2 regions of the Desulfotomaculum sp. OF05-3 genome follow, and region 1 is predicted to be linked to the other one. Evidence: a T-box and tRNA genes for the amino acid it is inferred to sense, from the RefSeq annotation. Region 1 holds a T-box; the other holds one or more tRNA genes.

What was found. A T-box is a leader RNA that pairs with one kind of tRNA and senses whether it is charged. The one in region 1 lies ahead of thrS (threonine--tRNA ligase), so its partner is inferred to be a tRNA-Thr.
Region 2: it has a tRNA-Thr gene. The T-box ahead of thrS (threonine--tRNA ligase) is inferred to sense a tRNA for this amino acid. The anticodon was not compared.

Annotation. Positions count from the first base shown of each region.
Region 1 covers NZ_QWGO01000018.1:9,884-25,549, forward strand. The annotation lists gene DXA87_RS10615 (NlpC/P60 family protein) at 1-164, opposite strand, end outside; gene glmS (glutamine--fructose-6-phosphate transaminase (isomerizing)) at 489-2,306, shown strand; gene DXA87_RS10625 (cytidylate kinase-like family protein) at 2,445-3,077, opposite strand; gene DXA87_RS10630 (RluA family pseudouridine synthase) at 3,324-4,235, opposite strand; gene lspA (signal peptidase II) at 4,239-4,748, opposite strand; gene aroB (3-dehydroquinate synthase) at 4,757-5,857, opposite strand; gene DXA87_RS10645 (YlmH/Sll1252 family protein) at 5,870-6,625, opposite strand; gene DXA87_RS10650 (cell division protein SepF) at 6,638-7,150, opposite strand; gene DXA87_RS10655 (YggS family pyridoxal phosphate-dependent enzyme) at 7,168-7,851, opposite strand; gene DXA87_RS10660 (HlyD family efflux transporter periplasmic adaptor subunit) at 7,864-9,288, opposite strand; gene thrS (threonine--tRNA ligase) at 9,448-11,388, opposite strand; T-box leader at 11,671-11,870, opposite strand; gene DXA87_RS10670 (ABC transporter ATP-binding protein) at 11,874-13,013, opposite strand; gene DXA87_RS10675 (iron ABC transporter permease) at 13,039-14,049, opposite strand; gene DXA87_RS10680 (ABC transporter substrate-binding protein) at 14,302-15,600, opposite strand; gene DXA87_RS10685 (hypothetical protein) at 15,607-15,666, opposite strand, start outside.
Region 2 covers NZ_QWGO01000013.1:39,105-54,770, forward strand. The annotation lists gene cysS (cysteine--tRNA ligase) at 1-656, shown strand, start outside; gene DXA87_RS08800 (ribonuclease III domain-containing protein) at 641-1,117, shown strand; gene rlmB (23S rRNA (guanosine(2251)-2'-O)-methyltransferase RlmB) at 1,107-1,853, shown strand; tRNA gene DXA87_RS08810 (tRNA-Thr) at 2,073-2,145, opposite strand; gene DXA87_RS08815 (DUF4397 domain-containing protein) at 2,402-3,394, shown strand; gene DXA87_RS08820 (MATE family efflux transporter) at 3,596-4,945, shown strand; gene DXA87_RS08825 (ABC transporter ATP-binding protein) at 5,004-6,764, shown strand; gene DXA87_RS08830 (ABC transporter ATP-binding protein) at 6,761-8,641, shown strand; gene rsxC (electron transport complex subunit RsxC) at 9,006-10,334, shown strand; gene DXA87_RS08840 (RnfABCDGE type electron transport complex subunit D) at 10,347-11,291, shown strand; gene DXA87_RS08845 (RnfABCDGE type electron transport complex subunit G) at 11,278-11,895, shown strand; gene DXA87_RS08850 (electron transport complex subunit E) at 11,909-12,742, shown strand; gene rsxA (electron transport complex subunit RsxA) at 12,758-13,333, shown strand; gene DXA87_RS08860 (RnfABCDGE type electron transport complex subunit B) at 13,347-14,141, shown strand; gene arcC (carbamate kinase) at 14,482-15,411, opposite strand.

The DNA of each region.
Region 1 (15,666 bases):
GAAAACGCGATACAGGTACATAAAACCATCGCTAAAAGCGGTCTCGCATTCTGCCTGCCTGTCACCCAGTGCATGCAGTCCGCGGCGATCTTCTCCACCTGCTCGCGGATCTTTTCTTTATCAAAAGGTAATTTATGAAAATCTAAATGGTCGTTCAACTTCATTTTCGAGCGTACATCTCCTGCATTATGTAAATATAACGGAGTTAGTATAACATATAGGGGAAGGAAAATTTGTTAAGATTTCTTTAATTTTCCCCATGGAAACAGGCGCGGATTGACTTTCCATCCATTTAATACTATAATCGTAACAAGTTGGCTCGTGCAGTCGCCAGGGGGGATACAGGAATGTCCCGTAAGCTTGCTTACAGGAAGGTTTCTGCGTCCCTTCTGAACATTAGGAAGGTCCCGCAGGGGACCTCAAGATAGCATGATACCGCGTGAAACATAGTCTAATATTACATAACGAAAAACTGGAGATGAAAATATATGTGTGGAATTATCGGATACTGCGGTCCTTTAGATGCGCAGACAGTACTGCTCAATGGTCTCACCCAGCTTGAGTACCGCGGCTACGACAGCGCGGGAATCGCTTTATTTGACGAGAACTCAAAGATCCACTTTATCAAAAAAGTCGGAAAAGTTGCTGCCCTGCGCAAAGTATGCGAGGAAGATCCCATCGTTTCCCATTGCGGAATCGGCCACACCCGTTGGGCGACCCACGGCGGCGTGACAAGTGAGAATGCCCATCCGCATGTGGCAGGAAAAGTGACGATGATCCATAACGGCATCATCGAGAACTACCATGCCCTGACAGCAAAATACCACCTGGAGGGAAAGCTCCATTCCCAGACAGACACGGAAGTTGCCGCTGCGACCTTAAACGAGATCTACAACGGTGACCCGTTCTCCTCCATCCATGAGTTCTTAAGACAGCTGGAAGGTTCCTACGCCTTCTGTATCATGTTTGAGGACCGGCCGGGTGAAATTTATGCAGTGAGAAACGTAAGCCCGCTTGTAGCCGCTTACACAGCTTCCGGAGCCATGATCGCCTCTGACCTGACGGCTCTTCTTCCGTACTCAAAAAAATACTTTGTTGTCCCGGAAGGAAAGCTCGTACAGCTCACTGCCTACCACGCGAGCCTCTACGAGCTTGACGGTACAAAGGTGGAGCCGGAGATCCTCGAGGCATCCTGGAACACGGACGCAGCCATGAAGAACGGCTTCCCGCATTTCATGATGAAGGAGATCCACGAGCAGCCGGAAGTATTAAAAAAGACGATTCTTCCGCGCCTCACAAAAGGTCTCCCGGACCTCTCCGATGAGAAGATCCCGGATGAGCTCTTAAAGCGGATCACAAATATCCGTGTCATCGCCTGTGGAACTGCCATGCATGCGGGAATGGTGGCGAGAGCCCTCATTGAGCCACGCCTCAGAATTCCGGTGACCGTGTCCATTGCCTCTGAGTTCCGCTACGAGGAGCCGCTGATCGATGACTCGACCCTCACCATCGTGATCTCCCAGTCCGGCGAGACCATCGATACCCTGGCGGCACTCCGCCTCGCAAGGGAATGCGGTTCCACTGTAATTTCAGTTGTAAACGTAAAGGGATCCACGATCGCCCGCGAGAGCGACTACGTGATCTATACCCATGGAGGCCCTGAAATCGCCGTGGCGAGCACAAAAGCCTACACGGTACAGATCGCTGCCCTCTATCTTCTCTTCTGCCGTATGGCACTTGTACGCGGCGTATACACGGAGGAACATGCAGAGCAGTTCATGAGTGATCTCTTAAACTGCGCTTCCGCCATGGAGACCATGATCCGCGATGAGAATACAATCAATGAGATCGTCACCCACATCGTGAATTACCCGGATGTGTTCTTTATCGGCCGCGGCATGGACTACGCGTTCTCCTTGGAAGGCGCGTTAAAGTTAAAGGAGATCTCCTACATCCACGCGGAGGCTTACGCAGCAGGTGAATTAAAGCACGGAACCATCGCCCTGATCACAGACCATGTCCCGGTGATCGCCATCGCGACCCAGAAACACATCTTCGCAAAGACCATCTCCAATATCCGTGAGGTGAAGGCGAGAGGCGCCTATGTGGTACTCCTTGTGACGGAAGATACCGCTGTCGACGAGGGAATCGCCGATGTGATCATCCGGATCCCGAAGGAAGATGATAAATTCACCGTATTCCCGATCGCCGTCGTCCTCCAGCTCATCGCCTACTACGCTTCCGTCCAGAAAGGCCTCGATGTGGATCAGCCGAGAAATCTTGCGAAATCTGTGACGGTGGAATAAAAAAAGCTATCATATTCAACATTATTAGGCCAGTGCCTCAAAGCGCTGGCCCTTTTTACATACGTTGGTATAATTTCAGACAATAAAACAGGGTAGAAAACAGCTTTGATTCTGCTTCCTGCCCCGTCTTCATATCACTTATTTCTTATAACCTTTCTTGATCTCCACAAAATCCTGGATCATCTTCACAACTCCGTCATAACCGATCTTGCTGCTGTTCATGCAGAGATCGTAGCTCTTGGAATCGCCCCAGCGCTTACTGGAATAATAGTTATAGTAACTGGCACGTTTTTTATCGGTCTTGATCATGACATCCTTCGCCTGGGACTCAGAAATCTTATGGCGTTCCATCAAAGTCCTGATCTTCACGTCCTCGTTGGCTGTAATAAATACGGATACCACGTTCGGATAATCAGCCAGCGCGTAGTCAGCACAGCGTCCGATAATTACGCAGGATTCCTTGTCCGCAAGGTTTTTGATCGTATCAAACTGCGCAAGGAAGATCTTGTGGTTGATCGGCATATCCATATATGCAGAGTTCGCATATCCAAGGGAATATGTATCCATTACCAGGGAATATAAGAAACTGCTCGTCGGCTTCTCGTCGTGGGTCTCAAACAGCTCTTTACAGAGACCGCTCTCTTTTGCGGCCAGATTCAGGAGCTCTTTGTCATAACATTTTACACCGAGTTTTTCTGCTAATGCCTGCCCGATATGTCTTCCTCCGCTTCCGCATTCTCTTCCGATCGTAATAATAAGGTTATCACTCATATGCCACAGCTCCTTTCTGTCATCAAGCTTTCTGATAGCTATATTATACAAAAATTGCAGTCAATATGCAAGAGTTATCCCGTGAATTTTTGTATCAGTATATGCATAAAGCAGAATAAGTAAGAATGTGCCAAGTCACATTCTCGCGCCGAGCGCGGTCGCTTGCGACAATCCACATCCTCGTGCGAGTGCGCATCATTGGCACGTTTCGAGGATTTTTTTATTACACAAAAAAGCCGGGAAAAATTATCCCGGCAATTTTCTCAAAAGCTCCTCAAAATATTCCGGCAACGGTGCCGAAAACTCCATATACTCCCCCGTCCGCGGATGCACGAACCCTAAAATCCCTGCGTGCAGCGTCTGCCCCTGAAGCTTATACGGGCATTTCGCCGGACCATAAACGGCATCACCCAAGAGCGGATGTCCAATGCTTGCCATATGAACGCGGATCTGGTGCGTTCTACCCGTCTCCAGGCGGCACTCGATATGGGTGAAATCCTTAAACCGTGTGAGCACCTTGTAATGGGTCACTGCGGATTTTCCGTTGTTATAATTGACTGCCATCTTCTTCCGGTCCTTTGGGCTTCTCCCGATAGGTTCGTCGATCACTCCCTCATCGTCCTTCAGGGCTCCGTGAACGATCGCCTGATAACGGCGGGTGATGGAATGCTCCTTGAGCTGTGCCGCTATGGAATTGTGGGCGAGATCATTCTTGCATGCAATGATGACGCCAGTGGTGTCCATATCGATCCTGTGGACGATTCCCGGGCGCAGAACTCCGTTGATCCCGGAGAGGTCTTCCTTACAGTGAAACATCAGCGCATTCACCAATGTCCCCGTATAATGTCCAGCAGCCGGATGAACCACCATCCCCTTCGGCTTATTTACAAGGATCACATCATGGTCCTCATATAAAATATCCAGTGGAATATCCTCCGGCACGATCTCCGGCTCCACAGCCTCCGGCACCTCGAAGGAGATCAGATCCCCCTCAGCCACCTTGTAGCTTGCCTTCACCGGGCGTCCATCTACCATAACTTCCCCTGATTTTAAAAGCTTCTGGAGGAAAGAGCGTGAAAGATTCTCATACTGTTCCGCAAGGAACTTATCGATCCGGTCTCCCGCCGTCTCCTCCGTCACAAAATATTCTTCTCTCACTGGTTATTCTCCTTTTTTCGGTGAAAGGAAGGAAAGCTCATCTTCCTTATAGAAAAAGCCGATGAGAAGGATCAGAAGTCCGGCCGCGCAGACTACATAACAGTCTGCCACATTAAAGATCGGGAAATCGATGAGGCTGAAGTAGAAGAAGTCCACCACAAATCCTCTCACCGCACGGTCGATCAGGTTTCCGACCGCGCCGGAAAGAAGAAGGACCATGGAAATATAGAGCGGCAGATACCGGTTCCCGGAAGGAAGCTTTGCCACAAAAACAAGGACCGCGATCACGACAGCCGCAGCAACTAGGAAGAAAAACCACTGTTTTCCCTGAAGAATTCCAAAGGCAGCGCCCCTGTTTTCCGAGTACAGAAGCTCAAAGACTCCCTTGATCAGCACAAGCGGTCCATTGACCCGCAGCGTGTTGTAAGCCATACTCTTCGCCCACTGGTCCAGAGCGATGAGCAGGGCGGCACATACGGCAAGAACACCGTAGCGTTTTCCGATGGTATTCATAAAAACTCCTATCTGAAAATAGTTGCCAGGGCGCGTTCCATCTCATCCTTCGTGACGGTGCGGTCGATATAGGCATGACCCACACGGTCTAAAAGAATAAACTTGATAACGCCGGCTTCCATCTTCTTATCATTTTTTGTCGCAGCGATGACTTCCTCCGTATTAAGGCCGGAAACGGATGTCGGGATAAAGAAATACTCCATCAGTGCCTTGTATGCGTCGATCTCATCCTGTTTTACAAGTCCGCGCTCTTTGCAGATATTCATGGCAGCCAGGGCACCGACAGCGACACAGTGGCCGTGAAGCATCGTAAAGTTCTTTAATTTCTCAATGGCATGGCCTAATGTGTGGCCAAAGTTTAAGGTCACGCGCTCATCCTGTTCCGTCGGGTCGATCTCAACAACCTCACGCTTGATGAAATCACTGCCCTGGATCAGAAGCTTTAAGGTGTCCGCGTCTTTTGCGAGGATCTTCGCCCTGTTCGTCTGGATCCAGTCAAAGTACTCTTTATCGAGGATCAGGCCGTGCTTGATGACCTCTCCCATGCCGCCGGAGAACTGATCGTCCGGAAGTGTGCGAAGTACGGACACATTCGTGTATACAAGCTTCGGCATGTGGAAAGCGCCTACCATATTTTTGTAGGAATCAAAGTCTACACCGGTCTTTCCGCCTATTCCGGAGTCCACCTGGGACAACAGTGTTGTCGGGATCTGGACAAAATCCACGCCGCGGAGATAGGTTGCAGCCACAAATCCGCAGAGGTCTCCCGTGACACCGCCACCTAAAGCCACAAGAAGATCCTTTCTGTCATAATGGTTTAAGATCAGGTGCTCGTAAGCGCCCTGGACTGTCTTCAGGTTCTTATTCTCTTCTCCTGCCGGGAACACGTAGGATGTGACCTCACGGCAGCAACCGGAAAGGATCTTTGTCACTTCATCAAGATACAAGTCAGCCACGTTGGAATCCGCGATGATGCAGATCTTTTTCTTCTCAGTGCCCAGCGCGGAGATCTCCTTTGCAAGGGCGTCAAAAAAATCTTCCAGTACGATATCATAAATGGTCTTCCCGTCGAGATGGACAGGGATCCGGTTTACATGTTCTGTGATCATAAGGCTAACCTCCTATTTATAGCGGTACACCACGACAGATGTCCGCCCCTTTTTCGTAAGATTTCCTGGCTCGCCAAACCGGAATTTGCCGATGCCGCGGATCGATAAGATCTCTCCGCCCCGAAGATTCAGCGATACATTCGTGCAGACAGCCCCGTTGACAGAGACCTTCTCGTCTTCGATATATGATGCTGCCCTCGTCCTGGAAAGTCTTCCGCAAAGCGCGATAACAGAATCCAGGCGGACGGAACTCACTGTTCCTGAAATTTCCTCCATCTCTGGCTCCGGAAGCTCAGAAAAATCTGCCGTGATCTCCGTGACAACAGAGGTGTGCCGGATCATCGTGAGATTCTCCGCAAGATATCTGCTCATCTTTTCCATGACAAACGCCCAGGCATTTCCATCCTGCAGGACGATGTCCCCGATCATGGCCCTCTCGATTCCGAGATTCATGATCGCCCCGAGATAGTCTCTGTGGGTGAGCTTCTCCGCGAAGCGCCTGTTTGCGGGAACGATCTTTAAACACACGAAGGGCGGCGCGTAAAGTTCCTCCTCATAGGACGCCAGAAAGCACAAAACCTTTCTTTCAGACATCGGAAAGCCGCCGGAAAGTACGAACTTCACCGGCGGCAGTGTAGCCGACATATTCTGGAAGACAGTCTGTTCTGCGAGCGTCAGAAAATCTGTGTGAAGCGGGATATCGCGGGAGTAAGCGTTTTCTGCCAGTTCCTGGATCCGCTTCCTAAAAAGCTGTTCTTCCTTTTCCATATGGATCCTTAATTAAAGATGGATGTTGAGTCCGGATACGTCTAAGTTTCCTCCGGTAAGAAGATCCTGGAAGTCACCGGACAGCTCAACGGACTGCGGGGTTGCGATAAAAATGTAGTTGGAAATTTTCTGGAGATTTCCGTTCATGGAATATGTGGATCCGGATGTGAAATCGATGATCCGCTGTGCGGTCTCGGTGTGGATTCCCTCCATATTAAGGACTACTGCCTTTCCGGCAAGCAGGTAATCGCAGATCTCCTTTGCGTCATCTAAGGAGGTCGGTTTAATTAAGGAAACTTCCATTCCGCTTCCGCGGCGCATCGGAACAACCTTATTGCTGTTGGTGGTGCGGGGTAAAAATCTTGGCTTCTCCTCCTCATAATCATCGAAATCATCAGCTGTCTGCTTCTTGAAAAGGTTCTTTCTCGCCGGCTTTTCATCCTCATAATCGTCATCTAAGAAGTAATCGTCATCTTCATCGTCGTTCAGACGCATCGTATCCATAATCTTGCCTAAAAAGCTCATATCTAGTTCTCTCCAATCTATCTGGAACCAAAGATTCCGGTTCCTACTCTAATCATGGTTGCACCCTCCTCAACGGCTACCTCGAAGTCACCGGTCATACCCATGGACAGCACACTCATAGTACCATTATCAATGTTTTTATTTTTGATGTCAACATATAATTGATATAATTCTTTAAAATATTTTCGATTTTCTTCTGCATTTTCGACATTTGGTGCAATGGTCATCATTCCCTTTACGCAGACATGGGGAAATGCCTGGATCTCCTTTAAATTCGGAATTACGTCCTCTAAGAACATGCCGAATTTGCTCTCCTCTCTCGCCACATTGACCTCAAGGAGCACATTGGCGATCATATCGCGCTTTGCGGCTTCCTTCTCGATCTTCTCTGCCAGGTGGACGCTGTCACAGGAGTGGATCAGGACCACTTTGTCGATGACTTGTCCGACCTTGTTTGTTTGGAGATGGCCGATCATGTGGAACTTTGCGTCCTCCGGGATCTGCGGGCGCTTCTCCGTGATCTCCTGTACCTTATTCTCGCCGTAGTCGCGCTCTCCCGCCTCATAGGCCTCCATCAACATGGAGACCGGCTTCGTCTTGCTGACGGAGATCAGGGTGACCTCCTTCGGATCTCTTCCCGCGCGAAGGCAGGCTGCGTTCATTCGTTCCCTTACGTTCTTTATATTCTCTGCAACTGACATGATAAAAACCTCCTACTGATAGATGATCATTCCGTTTCCGGTCACGGCGTTGGCATCCAGGACGATGTGGTCGTAGACGGACAGACCATAATCGGTGCCCTTTTTGATGGTGTAATACTCATCATTCGAAGAAAGGATCTCAATCCTTCTGAATACCGCGTATCCACGGTTGATATTGTAGACGCCCTGTACCGTCTGGGTCATTCCGATCTGGTAACGCTCTTCGGAATCGTCCTTTGTAAGGAAATCCCCGGCTTTCAGTTCACTGTTCTCCCCGGCATCCACGTAATAGTATTCATCATCCGCGTAGTAGATCGTGCACGAAGTGATGACACCCACCGTCTTTCCATCCGCGTAGGTCTCCTTGCGGAAGCCGCTTTGGGAGACGGAGGAGGAATCGGAAGAATCCTTCTTTGCGCTCACATAATAATCCTTCGGGATCACATAGAAAGTCACATCGGTGACGGAGCTTCTCGGGATCTTGAGTCCCCGGACTTCATCGGTCACGATCTCAAAATCCACATACCGGTCGGAAACAAACTGTTCCATATATTTAGAAAAATCGAGTTTTCCGTATGTCTTTCCATCTCCGCCTGTCACTGTGGAGAACGCGCCGGAGGTCTCAAGATCCCTGCCGTTAAACTTCACGGCGAGGGAAGTCTTTCCATTATAAGTGGTAAGCTCCTGCTCCGACATCGGGAACACGATGGACCAGTCCTCGGAGGTGATGATCTTGTAGGCCGGTGCCCCGGTCTCCACGAGCTGTCCTGAGCGCACGCTGGATTTCTTGTAGGAACTCTTGTCAAACATATCCGCTGTCACCTGGTTCGGTGTCAGTGTCTCCATGGAATCCACCGAGTAGGACACAATGCCGGACTGATCCGCCCGCACCTGGGTGAAATTTCCGCCCAGTTCAGAGACTGCGCTGTCGAGATTTTTTAAGGTATCAACGCTCACATACTCCAGGACTTCCGCATCCAGGGTGTTTTTCGTATCATAGACCTCCCGGAAATCTTCGTTCGTGAATGTCTGGCTGAAGCTGGACAGCTGCTTTTTTAAGGAAGCGAGGTTTTCCTTTGAGAGGGCTACAGACCCGTCCGTTTTTTCCGCGAGCAGGGCGGAAAGCGTTCCCGTCTCATCAATGGAATAGACTCTCGTACCGACAGCTGCCCTTTTCCCCTCTCTCAGATAAAAGTTGATATTTCCGGCACGGTCCGTGTATTTCGGCTCCTCTGTCCGGAAAATGATTCCGGTGTGCCTCGTATCGTTTACGATACTTCCCTCCACAACTTCATAAAACTCCACCTTGTCCCTGCGAAGGTAGGTATAGAGATAAAATGCCATATATAAGAAAATAAGGGCAAAAATGATCATGCCCACATTGATATTCAGGGGCCGGCGATAACGAACGACTTTCTTGTTCTTTTTCTTCGCCAATTGATAAACCTCCCAACGGTCATATTCCGTAATATGATACCATCATTCGGAAAAAAGTGCAAGCAGACAGACAAAAAACAGAAAAAAAGCCGGTCCCCGGAAAATTCCGAAGACCGGCGAAAATCTGAAATTTCAGCACCTAGTTAAACGAGCAGAGGATTATTTCTCCTCCTCCTTTTTAACCTCGACCGGACGGTTTACACGGCCAGCGATCTCAGCCTTGATGTTTGCGATAAATACGTTGAGATCTTCAGCGCCCTCATCGCCTTTGAAGCGGCTTCTTACGGATACAGTTCCATCTGCCTGCTCCTTCTGGCCGACAACTAACATGTACGGGATCTTCTGCCCCTGTGCCTCACGGATCTTGTAGCCGATCTTCTCAGAACGGAGGTCGATCTCAGCACGGATGTCAGCCGCGTCAAGAGCTGCTTTGACAGATTTTGCGTACTCCTCGTACTTCTCAGAGATCGGGAGAACCTTAACCTGAACCGGTGAAAGCCATGTCGGGAATGCGCCAGCGAAGTGCTCGATCAGGATACCGATGAAACGCTCGATGGAACCGAAGCATACGCGGTGGATCATGATCGGTCTGTGCTTCTCACCGTCAGCGCCGATGTACTCAAGCTCGAAACGCTGCGGAAGCTGGAAGTCAAGCTGGATCGTACCGCACTGCCATGTTCTGCCGATCGCGTCTACCAGATGGAAGTCGATCTTCGGACCGTAGAATGCGCCGTCTCCTTCGTTGATCACATAGTCAAGTCCAAGGTCGTCTAATGCGCCCTGTAAGGAGTTTGTTGCAAGCTCCCAGTCCTCGTCGCTTCCCATGGAGTCTTCCGGTCTTGTGGAGAGCTCTACATGATATTTGAATCCGAACAGGGAATATACCTGGTTGATCAGACCTGCTACGTTCTTGATCTCATCACGGATCTGCTCCGGAGTCATGAAGATATGGGCATCATCCTGTGTGAAACAGCGTACACGCATGAGTCCGTGAAGCTGACCGGATTTCTCATGGCGGTGAACGATACCGAGCTCACCCATACGGAGCGGAAGGTCACGGTAGGAACGCGGCTCGGAAGCGTAAACAAGAACGCCGCCCGGGCAGTTCATCGGTTTGATGGCGTAATCTTCGCCGTCGATGACGGTTGTATACATGTTGTTTTTATAGTGATCCCAGTGACCGGATGTCTCCCAGAGGCTTCTGTTTAAGATGATCGGTGTGGAGATTTCTACATAACCTGCTTTTTTGTGGATCTCGCGCCAGTAGTCAAGCAGTGTGTTCTTTAAGACCATTCCCTTTGGAAGGAAGAACGGGAATCCTGGGCCTGCATCGCTCATCATGAAGAGACCGAGCTCTTTGCCGAGCTTTCTGTGGTCACGCTTCTTCGCCTCTTCCATCATGGTAACGTAAGCGTCTAAGTCCTCTTTTTTCGCAAAGGCTGTTGCGTAGATACGGGTCAGCATCTTGTTCTTCTCGCTTCCGCGCCAGTAAGCGCCTGCGATGTTCATGAGCTTGAATGCCTTGCCGACTTCCTTTGTGTTCATGAGGTGCGGACCTGCACAGAGGTCGGTGAACTCACCCTGCTTGTAGAAGCTGATGATGGAATCTTCCGGAAGATCCTCAATGAGCTCTACCTTGTACGGCTCGTTCTTCTCTTTCATAAGGGCGATCGCCTCTGCTCTCGGAAGCTCAAAACGCTCTAACGGGAGAGCTTCCTTGATGATCTTCTTCATCTCAGCCTCGATCTTTGCGAGGTCGTCGGATGTTACCGGTTCATCACGGTCGATATCGTAGTAGAAACCGTCAGCAATGGACGGACCGATGGCAAGCTTTGTCTCCGGCCAGATTCGCTTGATCGCCTGAGCCATTACATGGCTTGCTGTGTGGCGGAGTGCTGCAAGTCCTTCTGGATCCTTTGCTGTGAAGATATTTAAAGTGCAGTCCTTGTCAACGATCGTGCGCAGATCCTTTACTTCTCCGTCGATCTCTGCGACACAGGCCATTCTTGCAAGACCTTCGCTGATGTCTTTTGCGATGTCGATGACAGCCATCGGCTGTGCATACTCTTTAAAAGAGCCGTCTTTTAATGTTACTTTCATGTTCATTCTCCTTTTTCTCTTGGAAAAATTTCGTGCAGCCGAGATATTTTACAGCTGCTTTTTCTCAGTGAAAATCTCACGCGAGCCGTGGCTTGTAATACCGCGTTTTCAGTTTCCTGTGTGAACACAGTCTCTGTTTTGTCACTCGCGCAAACAAGTGAAAACACGCTTCGCGAGTTTCCCCTTGTTATCGCGGCAGTCGCCAAGGTCTCGCGCAAGCGCGGACTTTGGCTCGTTGTTCGCGTAAATAAAAAAGTCCCTTGATTATGCGTTTTCACATAATCAAGGGACGAGATTACCCGTGGTTCCACCCTGCTTGTATAGAATTTCTATACCACTTCATTTGATGATAACGGAATCACCGTTCCCGATTAAGGGACACTCCAGGGTGGTCTTCAGCTCGTTCCGTGCAGGATAACTCTCACCAAATGTATCCCTCTCTGAGCAGTTTCCGAACGTACTCTTCCTGTCAACGTGTTGTTTTTTCACTTGTCATTTAGTATATCACCGGAATCAGATTTGTCAAGATGAATTTGCCGTAATTTTCCGAGTTCCGTTCCGATCCGGAGAAGTTCCCGGTTTTTTTTATTCATAGTTCCGAAGACGTTTAACGGGCAGAAAACGGCCTCACAGGACTCTAGCACTTTCTTCGCCCTAAGAAACGCCTGCTCTCCCACCGGTTCGAAGGCCGCTTCCCGGATCACTTCTGCTGCCAGCACTCTCGCTGTCTGGTACTCCATATCGTTTTCATGGATCACGCCCGCCGCAAAGGGGATCCCCGCCCGGTTTAAGGCATGGTACACAGGAATCCCGCTCCCCATGCCGCCGATGACAAAGACCCCCGGCGCTCCGTCTGTTCTCGGGAGTTCCGGAAATCCAAGGGACGTCAGATAGCTCCCGTGTTCGATTCCGTAGAGCTTTGCGATATAGTCTCCCTCAAACACCTCCTGGGGCGTCCCTGTTCTCCCGATGGTCCCGTTTTCCGCGCAGAGCACATAGTCAGAGATCCTCTCCGCAAGATCCAGCTCGTGAAGCGACATGAGGACTGCCACATTGCGCTCATGGACCAGTTTCTTCAAGATATCGAGAAGCTCCAGTTTGTGCCGGATATCGAGAAAGGATGTGGGCTCGTCGAGAACGAGAAGCTCCGGTTCCTGGCAGATCGCCCGGGCTAAGAGGATCCGCTGTTTCTGTCCGTCGCTGGTGTTCTGGAACAGGACATCCGCAAGGCTTTCGCACCGGACCATTTCGAGGGCATCCATGACCTTTTTCTTGTCTTCTTTGGACAGGATCCCGAACCGCCCGGTATACGGATATCTTCCTGCTGCCGCCACGTCAAAACACGTCATAAGCTCCGGATCCGGCCGACCCGTCATGACCACCGCGGTCTTTTTCGCAAAATCAGGATCCGAGTAATCCTCCAGGGCTGTGCCGTCAAGAAATACACTTCCGCCTAATGGGGAAAGTTCCCGGATGATGCTCTTTAAGATCGTGGATTTTCCAGCCCCGTTCGGTCCGATCAGCGTGACGATGGATCCGCGGCGGATGTTCATGGAGATGTCGGACAGGATCGGTTTTCCGCGGTATCCGACGGTTAAATTGTCTGCTGTCAGGTAGTTCTGCATGGGCTCTCCTTTCAGACTATTCCTATCAACGTTTCACTCTTTTTATCATCATGGCAATCACCACCGGCGCTCCGAACACCGCCGTCACAGAACTGATGGAAAGTTCTGTCGGTGAAAACAACGTTCTCGCCAGCAGATCGCTGAACAGGCAGAATACTGCACCGCCAAGGAAACATCCCGGGATCACAACGATGGGCTTCGCGGTCTTAAACAGCTGTTTGATCATATGGGGCACCGCGATCCCCACGAAGGAGACGGGGCCCGCAAAGGCTGTCACTGTAGCGGAAAGAATGCTGGATAACAGGATCAGCTCGATCCGGAACCGTTTGATATTGACACCCATGTTTCTCGCGTAGACCTCCCCCAGCTGATAGGCACCCATGGCTTTTGAGAGCAGCATGGAACAAAAGAGAGCTGCTGCAGTCACAAGGAGACAGATCTTTACCCCGTCCATGGAGATGCCGGAAAAGCTGCCCATGGACCAGTTGTGGAGGTTCACGATATTGGAGTCATCGGCGAAGGTTACGATAAAATCCGTTGCCGCCGAACAGATATATCCGATCATGATCCCGCTTACCACTAACATGGACATCTGAGGAAGCTTTTTTGAGACCGCCAGCACGAAGCCCATGGAGGCCATTGCACCGAGAAAAGCCGCACCGATCATGACCCAGGAATTCATGATGAGTCCCTGTCCGAGAAACAGGATCATGAAGATCGAAACGGCGAGCTTCGCGCCGGAAGAGATTCCAAGGACGAAGGGGCCGGCGATGGGATTCGAGAAAAATGTCTGCAGCAGAAAGCCCGACACCGATAACGCCCCGCCGAGGATCAACGCCGCCAGCATTCTGGGGAGGCGGATATCAAAGAGAATATGACGGGTCATATCAGTCCCCTCTTTTCCACCCAGGGCCACAAGAATATCTGCTGCCGATACGCGCACGCTGCCGACGGCCAGGCTCAGAAAGCTTAAGGCTGCAAGCAGGACAAATAACAGCAGGTAGGCCCGGACGATCCGCTTAGACTGGGTTGACATAGGCGTTCTTCCCCCTTTCATTTATAATTTGTAACTATTCAGTACCTTCATAGTTACGTGCAAAAATCCATTCCAGATCAGCTTCGCTGATGGGATTTTTGCCTTCCAGCCTATGTTTTCTTACGGTCAGCGCAGCAAGTGCGCAGACCTACTGAACAGTTACTATAATTTAAACTTTTTCGTGTTCTCATCAACAGGTGTGAATTCAACGCAGTGACGATCCCGTGCTGTTGATCAGCTGTCACCTGCGTGTCACTTCAGTTGATGAAGATATGTAAAGCTATATTCGGTATCGTCGGCAAACACCGCGTTCATATCCCGGATCATATCCCCCAGGCCCATGGTCTCCTGGAACATGTTCTTCCCGGTACACCAGACATTGCCCTCTTTCACTGCCTTGAAATCCGCAAAAAGCTGATTCTTTGCGCAAAGCTCATCGATCGCGGTGAGTTCCCCGTCAATGGTACTGTTGTAGATCAGCACATCCGCATCCTTCGCGGCGGCATAGAAGGACTCAAAATCCATGTTCATCGTTGAAAGTGCGTTCTCATCAGAACCGGCATTCCCGGGAATGTAAGTTCCGCCTGCCAGGGCGATCATTTTTGCGATATAGTCCCCATTCTTCCTGACATTGACGCTGCCGGAATTCGTCACATAGAAAAAAGCGGCCGTTTTTCCGGATGGTTCCATGTCGAGAACATCGGACAGAGCGTCAATATTTTCGCGAAATATCTGTTCCGCCTCAGCCTCTTTTCCCGTCAGGACACCGTAGAGCCGGATCCACTCCATTCTTCCCAGGGGATGGCCCTCATAGCTGGACCGCTCCACGAGAACCGGGATCCCAAGGCGTTCCAACTGTTCTTTTACCTCGGGAGTATGGTAGATCATGGTGGACTCCACGGCGAGACCGCAGTCACTGCTTAAGATCTTCTCGTAGTCCGGAGCGCTGTACTTTCCGGCATAGGCAATTTTTCCCTCTTCCATTGCCGTTTTTGCTTCCGGCAGATACCATCCGGTGTCCTTTGTGCCGGAGAGCGCAATCAAATCCATTGCGTCCAGGTGAATGAAATCATCCATAGCGGATGTCGCCACAAGATAGATATTTTTTACCGGTTTCTGGAGGATTTTGATGGAATCCGGCAGTCCGGCCGGCGCGGACATCCCTTCCGGCAGAAGAAGGAACTGGTCTGTATCCTCGATGGTGATGAGCGAGATGTCATTCTCATAATAATCCACGGAAAACTGATCCGCATAGAGAAGATCCATGGAACTTACCGGGGACATATTGTTCCAGCTGCGGGAAGCTGTAGCAGCTGTCTCCGTTTTTGGGGCTGCCTCAGTGCTGCTGCCGGCTTCGTTTTGCCGGCTGTCTGCCGCAGCGGTCTGTTCCCCAGAGCCACCGGCAGAGCTTCCCTCTGCGTCTTTCCCGGTGCACCCAGCACATAGCATGACTACACTCAAAAGAATCACGGTGAGGCATCTGACATACCGCCTGTACCTCTTATCTGTCTCCCGCCTTCTGCGGAATAAATGAATTCTGTTCTTGTCCATACCGTGTTATTGTTTCTGCTCTTCCAGCGTGCTGGAATCAAAGGTCAGCGTGTATTCGATCTCATG
Region 2 (15,666 bases), on a different contig from region 1:
TCGCGAAATACTGGATGCACAACGCGTTCTTAAATATTGATAATAAGAAAATGTCAAAATCTCTCGGAAACTTCTTTACCGTCCGTGAGATCAGCGAAAAATACGATCTTCAGGTGCTCCGTTTCTTTATGCTGAGCGCACATTACAGAAGTCCGTTAAACTTCAGTGCGGACCTAATGGAAGCCTCCAAGAACGGTCTTGAGAGAATCCTCACCGGTATGGAAAAGCTCCGTGAGGCGGAGGCAAAGGCAACCGGCGGCACAATGACAGCGGAAGAACTGGAAAACCAGAAGAAGGCAATGGAGCTTGTCGCAAAGTATGAGGCGGCGATGGATGATGATTTCAACACCGCGGACGCGATCTCCGCGATCTTCGAGCTCATCAAGCTCTCCAACTCCACAGTCTCCGGGGCAAGCACAAAGGAGTATGTTTCCTGGATGAAGAATGAGATCCAGAGACTCTGCGACGTAATGGGGATTATTACAGAAAAGAAGGCGGAAGTCCTTGACTCTGAGGTGGAGGACCTGATCGCCCAGAGACAGGCAGCGAGAAAGGCAAAGAACTTTGCCCTTGCCGATGAGATCAGAGGAAAACTTCTCGACATGGGAATCGTCCTCGAGGACACAAGAGAGGGCGTAAAATGGAAGAGAGCTTAATGCTTTTAAAGGAAAAATTCCACTTAAAGGATACGGATGCAGGTCAGTACTCTCCGCTTGTGCTCGCCTATCTCGGTGATGCGGCTTACGAGATCCTGATCCGTACCATCGTGGTCAGCGAGGGAAATATGCAGGTGAATAAGCTTCACAGGAAGTCTTCGGCTCTTGTGAAGGCTGCAGCCCAGGCAGAATTCCTGATGGCCATTGAGGGTGACCTTACCGAGGAGGAGCATGCGGTCTACAAACGGGGAAGAAACGCGAAGTCTTTCTCTATGGCCAAGAATGCAACGATGAAGGACTACCGGATGGCGACAGGCTTTGAGGCTCTGATGGGATATCTTTACCTGTCCGGAAGAACGGAGCGAATGGTGGATCTTGTGGCACTGGCGATGACAAAGACCGGAAAAGCAGTGTCCGGAGATACGGAAAAACAGAAAGAGGAGAACTCCGATGAGATATGAAGAACTGACGATAGAAGGGCGCAACGCTGTTTTGGAGGCGTTCCGCTCCGGAAAGACCATCGACCGGCTGTTTGTCCTTGACGGCTGCCAGGACGGTCCGGTGCGCACGATCGTGAGAGAGGCGAAAAAGCATGATACGATCGTAAATTTTGTCCCGAAGGAACGCCTGGATTCCATGTCTGAGACGGGACATCATCAGGGTGTGATGGCGTATGCCGCTGCTTACGAGTACGCGGAGGTGGAAGATATCTTAAAGATCGCGGAAGAGAAGGGCGAGCCGCCGTTTTTATTCCTGCTTGACGGAATTGAGGATCCGCACAACCTTGGAGCGATCATCCGTACCGCGAACCTTGCGGGCGCTCACGGAGTGATCATTCCGAAACGCCGCGCGGTGGGACTTACCGCGACGGTTGCGAGAACCTCCGCAGGTGCGTTAAACTATACGCCGGTCGCAAAGGTCACCAACATGGCGGCAACGATCGAGGATTTAAAGAAACGCGGCATCTGGTTCGTCTGCGCCGATATGGGCGGAGAGAGCATGTACCGTTTAAACCTCACCGGACCGATCGGTCTTGTGATTGGAAATGAGGGGGAGGGCGTGAGTCGTCTCGTGAAGGAGAAATGCGATATGATCGCGTCGATCCCGATGAAGGGCGATATCGATTCCCTGAACGCGTCCGTTGCGACAGGTGTTCTCGCGTATGAGATCGTGAGACAGAGACTGGCGAAGGCATAGGATTTATAATTTTACTTATGATAAAAAGACCTGCGGAGAGGAGTTCCGTAGGTCTTTTTTATTCGAGGAGGATTTCCTTCATAATAAACATTTGTTCCGGTCAGCCCGGTCGTCCTGAGTGAGTGAGCATCATTGTCGCGTTCACGTCTTTTTCGTAACAGGAATTTCCTGTAACACGAAAAAAGGCTTCCCGGATATTCCGGAAAGCCTCATGGTTTAAGCTGCCTAGCAGATTTGAACTGCCGACCTCCGCCTTACCAAGGCGACGCTCTACCAGCTGAGCCAAGGCAGCGAACACATTTACTGTGTTTTTCGAACCTCCAATATAGTATCATGGATCAACAGGTTTGTCAACGATAAAAACAAAAAAATTTGAATAAATTTTTCATACAAAAAGATCAATTCCTCGGAAAGCCCATGGAGGGTAAAGCGGTTAGTGCTCCGCGCACTTGAAGCGGGGGAATGCTTATCTGCGTTCAAACACGTGCAGGGAACACTTTCCGTTCTGCTTTCATATTTTGTAGTAAAAAAGATATTGAGGTGTTAATATGCCAGAGAATCCAACATCAATGCCGGAACCGTCGGGAGAGAATACGGCGGAGGTCGTAGCCGGGAAGAATGACGCAAATGTACCGGAGACACCGGCCGAGCCATTAGGAGGAGTTTTTGTTTATCCGGGAGACGATGATCTTGCGGGGATCCCTGTGCCGCCCATCGCTTCACCGGGCGGAAGACCTGTTTATCCCGGAGATGACGATCTCGCTGGAATCCCGACGACACCGGTCGCGCCGTCTGGCGGACGCCCCGTCTATCCCGACAATACCATCGGACGCCCGGGCTTTCCGACGATTTCTTTTCCGGTCACATATCCGACGGTCTCAGGAGAAAATTACTACAGCAGAGTCCGGTTTTTAAATGCCAGCACATCAGGCCGAACTCTGGACGTCTATATCGATGGCCGGAATATCTTCTCCGGTTCTGAATTTGCCACGATTTCTTCTTATATCCGCGTGACGGACGGATTCCACACCGTCACTGTGCGCAGGACCAACGGTCAGATCTATTATCAGCAGACGATTGCCTTTGTGTCCGGTGAGAGACTCACGATGGTGATCTTAGACACGGTTTCCGGAGTGTCCCTGACCCGTGTTTCCGACATGGGCTGCACGAACGTTCCGGCAGGTTACGGCTGTCTCCGTGTAGCGAACATGTCCTACGCGGGATCCAGCTACGATGTGCGGACCTTCAACAACCAGACAGCATTTGCGGGGATCGGATACAAGGAAGTGACGAGCTATAAACAGACATCCAGCGGAACCTATACCTTCTTTGTGACAGGTTCCCAGTATGCAGTTTCAGCCTTAGGCGAGCTTCCGGTCCTTGTCCTTTCCTCCATCGTCGGCGTTTCCTGTCCGACCTGCACTGTGGCGAATCCGCTTCTCACCTTCAACGTCAACGTCCGTGCTGGAAGAGCCTACACCTGCTATATTATCGGAAATCCGTGGTCCGGTCTCTTCCGGGCGTATGTCCTCGAGGACTGAAGCGTGTTGCGGCAGGATTGCATTATTTGTAAAAATCGTCTATAATTTGCGTAATAGATAAAAGGAATGTGCCTTACGCATTCCGGCACCGGGAGCAGCCGTGGATAGAATGAGCAGACGGACAGGGGCGGGAAATGCCAGTCTGCTTTTCTTTCCGGATGCTGCCGGAAAGAAAATACAGGTACGGGAAAAAGGAGTATTATGAAGAAAAATTACGAAATGGACATGTGCAGCGGTCCGATCCTCGGAAAACTGCTCACCTTTACGATTCCGCTGATCTTTTCCGGAATCCTGCAGCTTCTGTTCAACGCTGCGGATGTGATCGTTGTGGGACGTTTCGCGGGTAGCCAGTCTCTGGCGGCGGTGGGTTCCACAACGGCGCTGATCAACCTGATGATCAATATCTTTATCGGACTGTCCGTGGGTGTCAATGTCATCGTGGCGAGATATTATGGAGCGAAGCGGGAAAAAGACGTGCAGGATACGATCCACACGGCCATGGCACTCAGCATCGTTAGCGGTCTTTTTCTGATCATTGTGGGTCAGCTTCTCTCGAGGCCAATGCTGGAACTCATGGGAACTCCGGACGATGTGATCGATAAATCTACGATTTATATGCGGATCATCTTTATCGGCATGCCTGCGAATATGATCTACAACTTTGGAAGCGCGATCCTCCGCGCGGTGGGAGACACGAAGCGCCCGCTGTATTTCCTTACGGCGGCGGGCGTGATCAATGTGGTCTTAAACCTCTTTTTTGTGATCATGTTCCAGATGGATGTGGCGGGAGTTGCTCTGGCGACCGCGATCTCTCAGGCGATCTCGGCGTGTCTGGTGATCCTTTGCCTGATGGAGAGCGAGGGCGGTCTGAAGCTTCATTTAAAAGATCTGAAGATCCACCGCTCAAAATTCCGTCAGATCATTCAGGTAGGCCTTCCGGCGGGGATGCAGGGCGCAGTATTTTCTATTTCCAATGTTCTGATCCAGTCCTCTGTCAATTCCTTCGGTTCTGTCGCAATGGCAGGAAATACGACATCCCAGAATATTGAGGGATTCATCTATAACGCCATGAATGCGGTTTATCAGGCAAACTTAAGCTTCACGAGCCAGAACTTCGGCGGCAAAAAGTATTCGAGGATCAACCGGATCATGGTTACCTGCCTCGGCGTTGTGACGGCAGTGGGACTCGGGATGGGAATCCCGGCTTATCTTTGCGGACATGCCCTGATCCGGATCTATTCCTCAGACCCGGAGGTCATTGTATACGGAATGAGAAGACTTGTGGTCTTTGGAACGACATATTTCCTCTGTGGGATCATGGATACGATGGTGGGCAGCATCCGCGGTCTCGGATACTCCGTTATGCCGATGTGCGTCTCCCTTCTGGGAGCGTGTGGACTCCGGATCGTCTGGATCTTTACGGTGTTTCAGGTATACCATAACCTGACAGTGTTATACTTATCCTATCCGTTTACCTGGATCGTCACGGCGACGGCCCATATGATCTGCTTCTATATCGTGAGGAGAAAACTTCCGAGGGAAGATGCGTGATAAACAGCAACGGAAGAATCCAACGAATGCAGATCTGATCAGAAAGGAAACAACAGAATTGAAACGATACAAAAAATACATCACCCCGTATCTCAGCGCCTTCGTGATCGGTCCGCTGATGATGCTCACCGAGGTGGCGGGAGAGGTCATGCTCCCGAAATTTATGTCCATGATCATCAACAACGGTGTCGCGAGTCGAAATGTTGCCTATATCGGAAAGATGGGGACGCTGATGGTCCTGACTGTCCTTTTTATGGCGGTGGGTGGGATTCTCGGCGCCTACTTTTCCGCGAAGGCGTCCATCTCCTTTACCAGTGACATGAGAAACGACCTCTTCAGGAAGGTCCAGCAGTTCTCCTTTGAGAATATCGACGACTACAGCACCGGTTCTCTCGTCACGAGGCTCACGAACGATGTCCAGCAGGTTCAGAATGTCCTGATGATGGGGCTTCGTATGGCGCTTAGAGCGCCCGGAATGTTCCTCGGTGCCCTGATCATGGCGTTTATGATGAATCGTCAGCTTGCGGTCATCATCCTCATCGTGATCCCGCTTCTTCTCGCGGCGATCCTTCTGATCTTAAAGACCGCATTCCCACGCTTTGGGGAGATGCAGAGGAGACTGGATCGTTTGAATTCTGGAATTCAGGAATCCCTGACGAATGTCCGGGTAGTGAAATCCTTCGTCCGGGAGGACCATGAGATCGAAAAATTCAGTAAATTAAATGACGACTTAAAGGAGAGCAGCCTCCGTGCGCTCCGGATCGTGATCGCCACGATGCCGGTGATGATGTTTGCCATGAACGTGACGACACTGGCTGTCGTCTGGTATGGAGGAAATATCATCATTGCCGGAAAGATGCCGGTGGGGGATCTCACTGCGTTTACGACGTATATCGTGCAGATCCTGATGTCCCTCATGATGCTTTCCATGGTATTCTTACAGAGCTCCCGCGCCAGCGCGTCTATGAAACGGATCAATGAGATCTTCGACACAGAGATCGGCTTAAATGATGATCATGCGAAAAATAAGGATAAAAAAGTCACGGAAGGCTGTGTGGAGTTCAAGGATGTAAGCTTTGGCTACGGCGGAGAGAACGGGAGAAAGGATCTCGTTCTGGAAGGAATCTCCTTTACGGCAGAACCGGGACAAACGATCGGGATCATCGGCTCCACGGGAAGCGGAAAGACCTCCCTCGTGCAGCTGATCCCGAGACTCTATGATGTGACCGGAGGCGAAGTCCTTGTCGACGGCGTGAACGTCAAAGAATACTCTTTAAAACACCTGCGGGAGGGCGTCGGCATGGTCCTCCAGAAAAATATCCTCTTCTCGGGAACGATCGAGGAAAATCTCCGATGGGGAAATGAGGACGCGCCGATGGAGGATGTCATCCGGTTCTCGGAGAGCGCCCAGGCAGATCCCTTCGTTAAGACCTTCAAAAACGGATATGATACCGAGATGGGGCAGGGCGGCGTCAACGTCTCAGGAGGTCAGAAGCAGCGTCTCTGTATTGCGAGAGCACTTTTAAAGCACCCGAAGATTCTGATCCTGGATGACTCCACCAGCGCTGTTGACACGGCAACGGAAGCGAAGATCCGGGAGAGTCTCTACCATGATCTCAAGGATACCACAAAGATCATCATCGCCCAAAGAATCTCCTCCGTTCAGGAGACGGATCAGATTCTGGTACTGGAGGACGGAAAGATCATTGGTCACGGAACCCACGAGGAACTTTTAAAGACCTGTGAGGCATACAGCGAGATCTATACGACCCAGATCGGAAATCAGTCCATCAGGGCAGGAGAGGAGGCGGCAGTATGAGTGTCACGAGGGCAGACCGCGAAGCGAGTCTGAAAAAACGATATGCCGGACGCGTGGCAGCCGCACCGAAAAGGAGAGGGATGGGAAGAGGACCGGGACCGGGGGCTCCGAGAGGCGGAGGACGCCCCAAGAGCACGGGAGCGGCCTTAAAGCGCCTGCTGTCCTATCTGGAAGCGGACAGGCTCCGGATGGGGATCGCATTTTTCTGTGTCATTGTAAATACGGTGGCGACACTGACCGGTTCCTATCTGCTGCGCCCGATCATCAACCGATTTATTGCACCGCCGGACGGAAGTCCCGGCAATGTGGCAGGACTTTTTAAAGGGCTGACCATGATGGCATGCGTCTATCTTCTGGGGGTTATCGCAAATTATCTCCAGTCAAGACTGATGTTAGAGGTTGCCCAGAGCGCCCTTGTGCGGATCCGGACAGACCTCTTTACAAAGATGCAGAAGCTTCCGGTGAGATTTTATGATACAAATTCCAACGGGGATCTGATGAGCCGCTTCACAAACGATGTGGACACCATCGGAAATATGCTGAGCAGTACTCTTGTGCAGCTCTTTTCCGGAACCTTAAGCATCATCGGGACCTTGTTCCTCATGCTCTACACGAACATCTGGCTGACAGCCGTGACCCTGATCATGATCCCGCTCATGCTGCGGGCCGGTGGAGAGGTCGCGAAGCGGAGCCAGAAATACTTCAGTGCCCAGCAGTCGGCTCTCGGTGCTTTAAACGGATACATCGAGGAGACCATCACCGGACAGAAGGTGGTAAAGGTCTTCTGTCATGAGGAGATCGCGGAGGAAGAATTTGATATATTAAACAGGGATCTCCGCGAAAAACAGATCCGCGCCCAATTCCTTGGGGGCATGATGGGACCTGTGATGAACAACTTAAGTCAGGTAAACTATTCCCTGACGGCGTGCATCGGCGGGATCCTCTGTGTGGTGAAAAACTTCGATGTCGGCGGGCTCACGGTATTCCTGAACTTTTCGAGACAGTTCTCAAGGCCGATCAACGAGATCTCCATGCAGGTCTCCAACGTGTTCTCAGCTCTCGCCGGAGCGGAGCGCGTGTTCTCCGTGATGGATGAGGAGCCGGAGGCGGCGGATGATAAGGACGCAGTGTCCATGGACGGCATGCGCGGGGAAGTGGTATTAGATCATGTGACCTTTGGCTACAACTCGGACAAGGTCATCTTAAAGAATATCAGCCTCTACGCGAAGCCGGGACAGAAGATCGCCTTCGTGGGCTCCACGGGAGCCGGAAAGACTACGATCACGAACCTTATCAACCGTTTTTACGATATCCAGAGCGGGACCATCACCATCGACGGCGTTGATATCTGCCATATTAAGCGGGACGAGCTGCGCCGCCACATTGCCATGGTGCTTCAGGATACGCATCTGTTTACGGGAACGGTCATGGAAAATATCCGCTACGGAAGGCTTGATGCCACCGACGAGGAGGTCGTTCAGGCGGCGAAGATGGCATCTGCCCATTCCTTTATCATGCGGCTTCCCAGGGGCTATGACACGGTTCTGGAGAGCGACGGCGCGAACTTGAGCCAGGGCCAGAGACAGCTTCTTAATATCGCGAGAGCGGCGGTATCCAGGGCACCGATCCTGATCCTCGATGAAGCGACGAGCTCCGTCGATACGAGAACGGAAAAGCACATCGAGCAGGGCATGGACCGTCTGATGGCAGAACGGACTACCTTCGTGATCGCCCACCGCCTCTCCACAGTGCGGAACGCCAACGCCATCATGGTTCTGGAGAACGGAGAGATCATTGAGCGCGGTGATCATGAAGACCTCCTGAAAGAAAAAGGACGTTATTATCGGTTATATACGGGAATGGCGGAGCTGAGTTAGGACGATCACAGAAGAAAAAACGGGCAGATGAAGAAATCTGCCCGTTTTTTATGTAACAGGAAATTCCGGGGAATTTCCTGTTACATAAAAAGGCACTGCGTATCGATCATACGCACCCAGACAAGCTTTTTCAAATTTTGTAGCAATTCCATAAGAGAGAGCAGAAAAGCGCGGGAGTTAGTTGGTAAAAACTTCATTTTTTAAAGAAATCAGATGTCTGTTTTTGTTCTTTTTTTGATACAAACGCCGAAAACGGCCATTTCTGTTAAAAAGTTAACCGATTTCCAATTGTAGAAAAATTCCAAATATGCTATACTACGGTGTGATGGGTACTATGAAATTTTATAGAAAGAAGGTTTGTTAAATGGGTCTGAGCACATTTATAGGCGGCGTTCATCCTTATGAGGGAAAAGAACTGTCCGCAGATAAGCCGATTCAGGTGATCCAGCCGAAGGGTGAGCTGGTTTATCCTCTCTCCCAGCATATCGGTGCTCCGGCGAAACCACTTGTTGCCAAGGGTGACAAGGTCCTGGTTGGCCAGAAGATCGCTGAAGCAGGCGGCTTCATTTCCGCAAATGTTATCTGTTCCGTATCCGGTACAGTAAAGGGAATCGAACCGCGTCTGGTTGCGAACGGAGCAATCGTACAGTCCATTATCGTTGAGAACGATAACGAGTACACAGCAATCGAAGGTTTTGGCGAAAAACGCGATTACACAAAACTTTCCAAGGAAGAGATCCGGAATATCGTAAAAGAAGCCGGTATCGTAGGTCTCGGCGGCGCAGGTTTCCCGACCAACGTAAAACTTGCACCGAAGGATGACAACGCGATCGATCACATTATCGTAAATGCGGCCGAGTGTGAGCCGTATCTGACAAGTGACTATCGCCTGATGATGGAGCAGCCGGAGAGACTGATCGGCGGCATCAAAGTCATGTTAAGCATGTTCCCGAACGCGAAGGGCGTGATCGGAATCGAGGAGAACAAGCCGGAGGCGATCAAGCTTCTGGAAGGTCTCGTAAAAGACGAGCCAAAGATCACGGTATGTCCGTTAAAGACAAAGTATCCGCAGGGCGGCGAGCGTTTCCTGATCTATGCGGTTACGGGCGGACGCGAGATCAACTCCACTATGCTTCCGGCGGATGCAGGATGTATCGTAGATAACGTAGACACTGTTATTTCTATTTATAACGCTGTCTGCGAGAGCACACCGTTAATTCGTAAGATCATTACCGTTACCGGTGATGCGGTTAAGAATCCGCAGAACTTCCAGGTTCCGCTCGGTATGTGCTACCGGGAGATCCTCGAGGCTGCAGGTGGATTTAAGGAAGAGCCGGAAAAGATGATCTCCGGTGGTCCGATGATGGGACAGGCATTATTCTCTCTGGATATTCCGGTCATGAAGAACTCTTCTGCCCTGACCTGCTTCATAAAAGATCCGGTTGCGGCAAATCTGGAATCTCCGTGTATTCGCTGTGGACGCTGTATCGAGGTATGTCCTGGTCATGTTGTCCCGCAGATGATGATGGCGGCAGCAGAAAGAAATGATCTTGCCCTGTTCGAAAAATTAAATGGTATGGAGTGCTGCGAATGCGGCTCCTGTACTTTCATCTGCCCTGCCCACAGACCGCTGACCCAGGCATTCAAAGAGATGCGTAAGGCAGTCATGGCAGCCAGAAGAAAGAAAGCGTAGGAGGTGTGACAAATGAGTAAATTATTAAACGTATCATCATCCCCTCATGTACGCTGCGGTGTTTCCACAAAGAACCTGATGTACGATGTAGCGATCGCAATGCTGCCGGCTACGATCTGGGGTGTGATGCAGTTCGGTATCCGTTCCCTGATCGTTGTAGTAGCAACGGTTCTTTCCTGCGTACTCAGTGAGTACATTTTTGAAACCCTGATGCACAAGCCGGTTACCATCAGTGATGGCAGTGCCCTTGTCACAGGTATGATCCTTGGATTAAACATGCCGCCGGCAATTCCGTTATGGATGCCGATCCTTGGCGGTGTATTCGCGATCATTGTCGTAAAACAGCTTTACGGCGGACTTGGTCAGAACTGGATGAACCCGGCTCTGGCGGCAAGATGCTTTATGCTGATCTCCTTTGCACAGGCTATGACAAAGTTCACAGACCCGGTAACAGATGCAGTTGCAAGCGCAACTCCTCTTGCGGCGATCAAAGCCGGTGATACATATGATCTTGCAGCAATGTTTATCGGTAAGATCCCGGGAACTATCGGTGAGGTTTCCGTAATTGCCCTTTTAATCGGTGCAGCATACCTGCTCGTTAAGAAAGTAATTACGATCCGCATCCCGGCAGCATATATCCTTTCCTTTGCAGTATTCGCATTTATCTTTGGCCAGCACAATATCAACTACGTGCTTGCTGAGATCTGCGGCGGCGGACTGATCTTCGGTGCATTCTTCATGGCTACCGACTATGTAACAAGCCCGATCACTGCAAAAGGACAGATCGTATTTGGTATCTGCCTTGGTATTTTAACAGGACTGTTCCGTATCTTCGGAAGCGGTGCAGAGGGCGTTTCTTACGCGATCATCTTCTGCAACATGCTTGTTCCGTTGATTGAGAAGGTAACTCTCCCGACAGCATTCGGAAAAGGGGGTAAGAAAAATGGCAGCAAGTAAGTCTGGATTTATGAAAGATGCCCTGATCCTTTGTGCGATCACCCTGGTTTCCGGTTTATGTCTCGGCGTTGTCTATGATGTGACAAAAGCTCCGATCGAGGCGGCTACCATCGCAGCCAACAACGCAACCTACAAACAGGTCCTTCCGGAGGCAGAGAGCTTCGATGATGTGGAAGGTTCCACAGAAAAGATCGCTGAGACAGCAGATGAGATCGCAAATCTCGGCTTCGGCGGCGTTGCGATCGAGTCCGTTCTCGAGGCAAAGGACGCAAGCGGAGCAGTCGTAGGACATGTGATCAACTCCCTGTCTAACGACTCCTATGGCGGAGCTGTCAAGCTCTCTATCGGCTTTGATGCAGACGGCGCCATCACAGGTGTTGGTATCCGTGAGACAAGCGATACTCCTGGTCTTGGCTTAAAGGCGAAAGATGATGACTATAGAAATCAGTACGTTGGCAAGAACTGCGAGAGCTTAAGCGTAACAAAGTCCGGTTCCGCGTCCGACACTGAGATCAATGCCATCAGCGGTGCCACCATCACATCAAACGCTACAACAAACGCAGTCAATGCAGCTTTATACTATCTGCATAACTGCTTAAACTAGGAGGTGGGCATTCATGAATAAATGCGTAGAACGTTTATATAACGGTATTATCAAGGAAAACCCAACCTTCATCCTGATGTTAGGTATGTGTCCGACTCTTGCGACGACAACATCTGCCATCAATGGTCTCGGCATGGGACTTTCCACAACAGCCGTACTGATGTTTTCCAACCTGCTGATCTCTGCACTGCGTAAGATCATTCCGGACAGAGTCCGTATTCCGGCCTTCATCGTAGTCGTAGCCAGCCTGGTTACAGTCGTACAGCTCTTAATGCAGGGCTACGTTCCGTCCCTGTATGCATCTTTGGGTATTTATATCCCGCTTATCGTTGTTAACTGTATCATCCTTGGCCGTGCAGAGTCATATGCCTGCAAGAACGGTCCGGTTGAATCTTTCTTCGATGGTCTTGGTATGGGACTTGGATTCTCCCTTTCCCTTACCGTCATCGGTATGTGCCGTGAGCTCTTCGGTGCAGGTGCGATCTTCGGACACACCGTTATTCCGGAAGCTTACCACATTTCCATCATCATCCTTGCACCGGGTGCTCTGTTCACTCTGGCTATGCTTTCCGCGATCCAGAACAAGCTCCGTCTTCCATGCGCGACAAACGGCGACGCACCGAAGTCTGACCTTGTATGCGGCGGTAACTGCGCAAGCTGTGCAGGCTGTGTCAGCATGACAAACCATGCTGCTCTCGCTGAGAAGAAGGCAGAGGAAGCAGCAGCTGCAGCGGCAGCAAAGAAGGCAGCAGCAGAGAAGGCTCTCGCAGCTAAGAAGGCAGCTGAGGCTGCAAAAGCGGCAGAGGCAGCTAAGACTGAAGCAGCAGACGCCGGCAAAGAAAATTAAGGAGGAAATGGAGAAATGAAAGAACTTTTATTGATCGCCATCGGTTCTGCCCTGGTGAATAACGTTGTTTTAAGCCAGTTCCTCGGTCTTTGCCCGTTCCTTGGTGTATCCAAGAAAACAGAGACAGCAGCTGGTATGGGCGCTGCAGTCGTATTCGTTATTACGATCGCGTCTGCCTGCACAAGCCTTGTTTATGATTTCGTTCTCGTAAAGCTCCATATCGAGTATTTACAGACGATCGTATTTATCCTTGTAATCGCGGCTCTGGTTCAGTTCGTTGAGATGTTCTTAAAGAAGAACATGGTGAGCCTTTATGAGGCACTCGGCGTATACCTTCCGTTAATTACAACAAACTGTGCGGTTCTCGGTGTTGCGCTGACAAACGTACAGAAGAGCTACAACTTCATTCAGAGTGTCGTAAACGGTATCGGTATTTCCGTTGGATTCCTGATCGCCATCGTCCTGCTTGCAGGTATCCGTGAGAAGATCGAGCACAATGATGTGCCGCACGCTTTTCAGGGATCTCCGATCGTTCTGATCACAGCAAGCTTAATGTCGATCGCTCTCTTCGGATTTTCCGGAATGATTTAAGGAGGAACGAGAGATGAACATGACAGGCATTATCATCGCTGCTGCGGTTGTCGGTATCGTCGGTATCGTCATCGGCGTACTCCTTGGAATCGCCAGCGAGAAGTTTAAAGTAGAAGTAGACGAGAAGGAAATTCTGGTTCGTGCAGAGCTTCCGGGCAACAACTGCGGCGGCTGCGGTTACGCAGGCTGTGACGCTCTTGCAAAAGCAATTGCAGAGGGCAAGGCAAAGGTTGACCAGTGTCCGGTCGGCGGCGCTCCGGTAGGAGAAAAGATCGCTGCGATCATGGGCGTTGAAGCTGGTTCCGCTGAGAAGAAGGTTGCATTCGTAAAATGTAAAGGTACCTGCGATAAGGCAACTGTGAAATACAACTACTATGGTATTGACGACTGCCATAAAATCGCAGATGCAGTTCCGGGCGGCGGCTCCAAGGGATGTACCTTTGGATGTCTCGGTTCCGGAAGCTGTGTAAAGGCATGTCAGTTTGACGCGATCCATGTTGTAAACGGTGTTGCCGTTGTCGACAAGGAGAAGTGCGTTGCCTGTGGTAAGTGCGCAGAGGCTTGTCCGCGTCACCTGATCGAGCTCGTTCCGTATAAGGCAAACCACCTTGTACAGTGCAGCTCCCACGACAAAGGACCGGCTGTCAAGAAGGTCTGCGAGGCAGGCTGTATCGGATGTACGCTCTGCACAAAGCAGTGTGAATTCGATGCGATTCATATGGATAACAACGTTGCTGTGATCGATTACACAAAGTGTACCGGCTGCGGCAAGTGCGCGGCGAAGTGCCCGGCACATGTTATTATCTGATTGGGTAACAACATATAGAAAAGACCCGCGGAAGGCAGAAATGCTTTCCGGCGGGTCTTTTTTTGTGTAATAGGAGATTACGCGGAATTTCCTATTACACAAAAGGCACTAACGAGCCAATGATACACACTCGCGTGAAGATGTAGATTGTCGTAGGAGACTGCACCTTGGCGCATTCTTTATTATTTTCGCTAAAGAGATTTGTATGATCAGGACAGTTGGGAGAGGAGTATTTGAAAAAAGATCCCAGAGAAGTTCTCATATAGAATTCCCTGGGATTATGCTTTTGTTTGTTCTGGGTTTAAATCAGATTGACCGGGGTCAAATCAGAATATATTGCCTACTGGATCGTTGTGCCGCCTTTACCGGCTAAAGCGCTCTTTGCACCGTCAAGGGAAGTGATGATCGCGCGCCGTCCTTTTCCTGCGTTGATGAAGTCGATGGAGCTTTCAACCTTCGGCAGCATGGAACCTGTCTTAAAATGGCCTTCCTCGGCATAGCGGGCTGCGTCAGCCGTTGTCATCTTATCGATGTTGATCGGGTGATCACTGCCGTAATTTAATACGACATTCGAAACACCTGTGATGAACATCAGGACATCAGCGTCAAGTTCCTTCGCGAGAAGTCCGGCTGCGCGGTCTTTCTCGATCACAGCGCTGGCACCCTTTAAGTGGGAGCCCTGTTCCATAACCGGGATTCCGCCGCCGCCTGCAGCGATCACCGGCTGGTCAGCATCAGCGAGAGCGCGGATCGCGTCGATCTCAACGATTGCGACCGGCTTCGGAGCCGCAACGATACGGCGGTAGCCGTCGCCTTCCTTCACAACGAAGTTACCCTTTGCCTCTTCCTCTTTTGCCTCCTCGGCGTTCATCACACGTCCAACCACCTTCAGCGGAGTGTAGGAGGACTCATCGTACGGGTCAACTGTAACCTGTGTTAAGATCGTAGATACAGCCTTGTAAATGCCACGTTTGATAAGCTCGGAGCGGAGAGCGTTCTGGAGATCGTAGCCGATATATCCCTGGCTCATTGCGGAGCAGACGGACATCGGAGCCGGAGTGTAACCTTCATGATTTTTCGCAAATTCATTTAACGCGGTGTGGATCATACCGAGCTGCGGAGTATTTCCGTGGGTGATCACAACCTGCCAGCCGTCCTGAATAAAATCAGCGATGGCTTTCGCTGTTTTTGTAACGGCTGTCTTCTGCTCCGGAAGGTTCGTTCCGAGAGCGTCATGTCCAAGTGCTAAAACAAGTCTTTTCTTTGCCATATCGAATCCCTCATTTCTATTACATACCGATATCGTTGGGGCAGATCTGCTTAAAGGGGAGCCGCGGATAAGTTTTCTCCGCGGACCGGTACAAAACGGTCTGCGCCCACGTATTTTCAGATATTTTACCATATATTGAGGAATTAGGGAAGAAAAAACTCAAAGTTTTATGGTTTGACACATATAAAAATTTTCCGAACTGAAAATTTTGCATGACACCACGGTGGCAGCAGCCGAATGTACTCTGTACGTTAC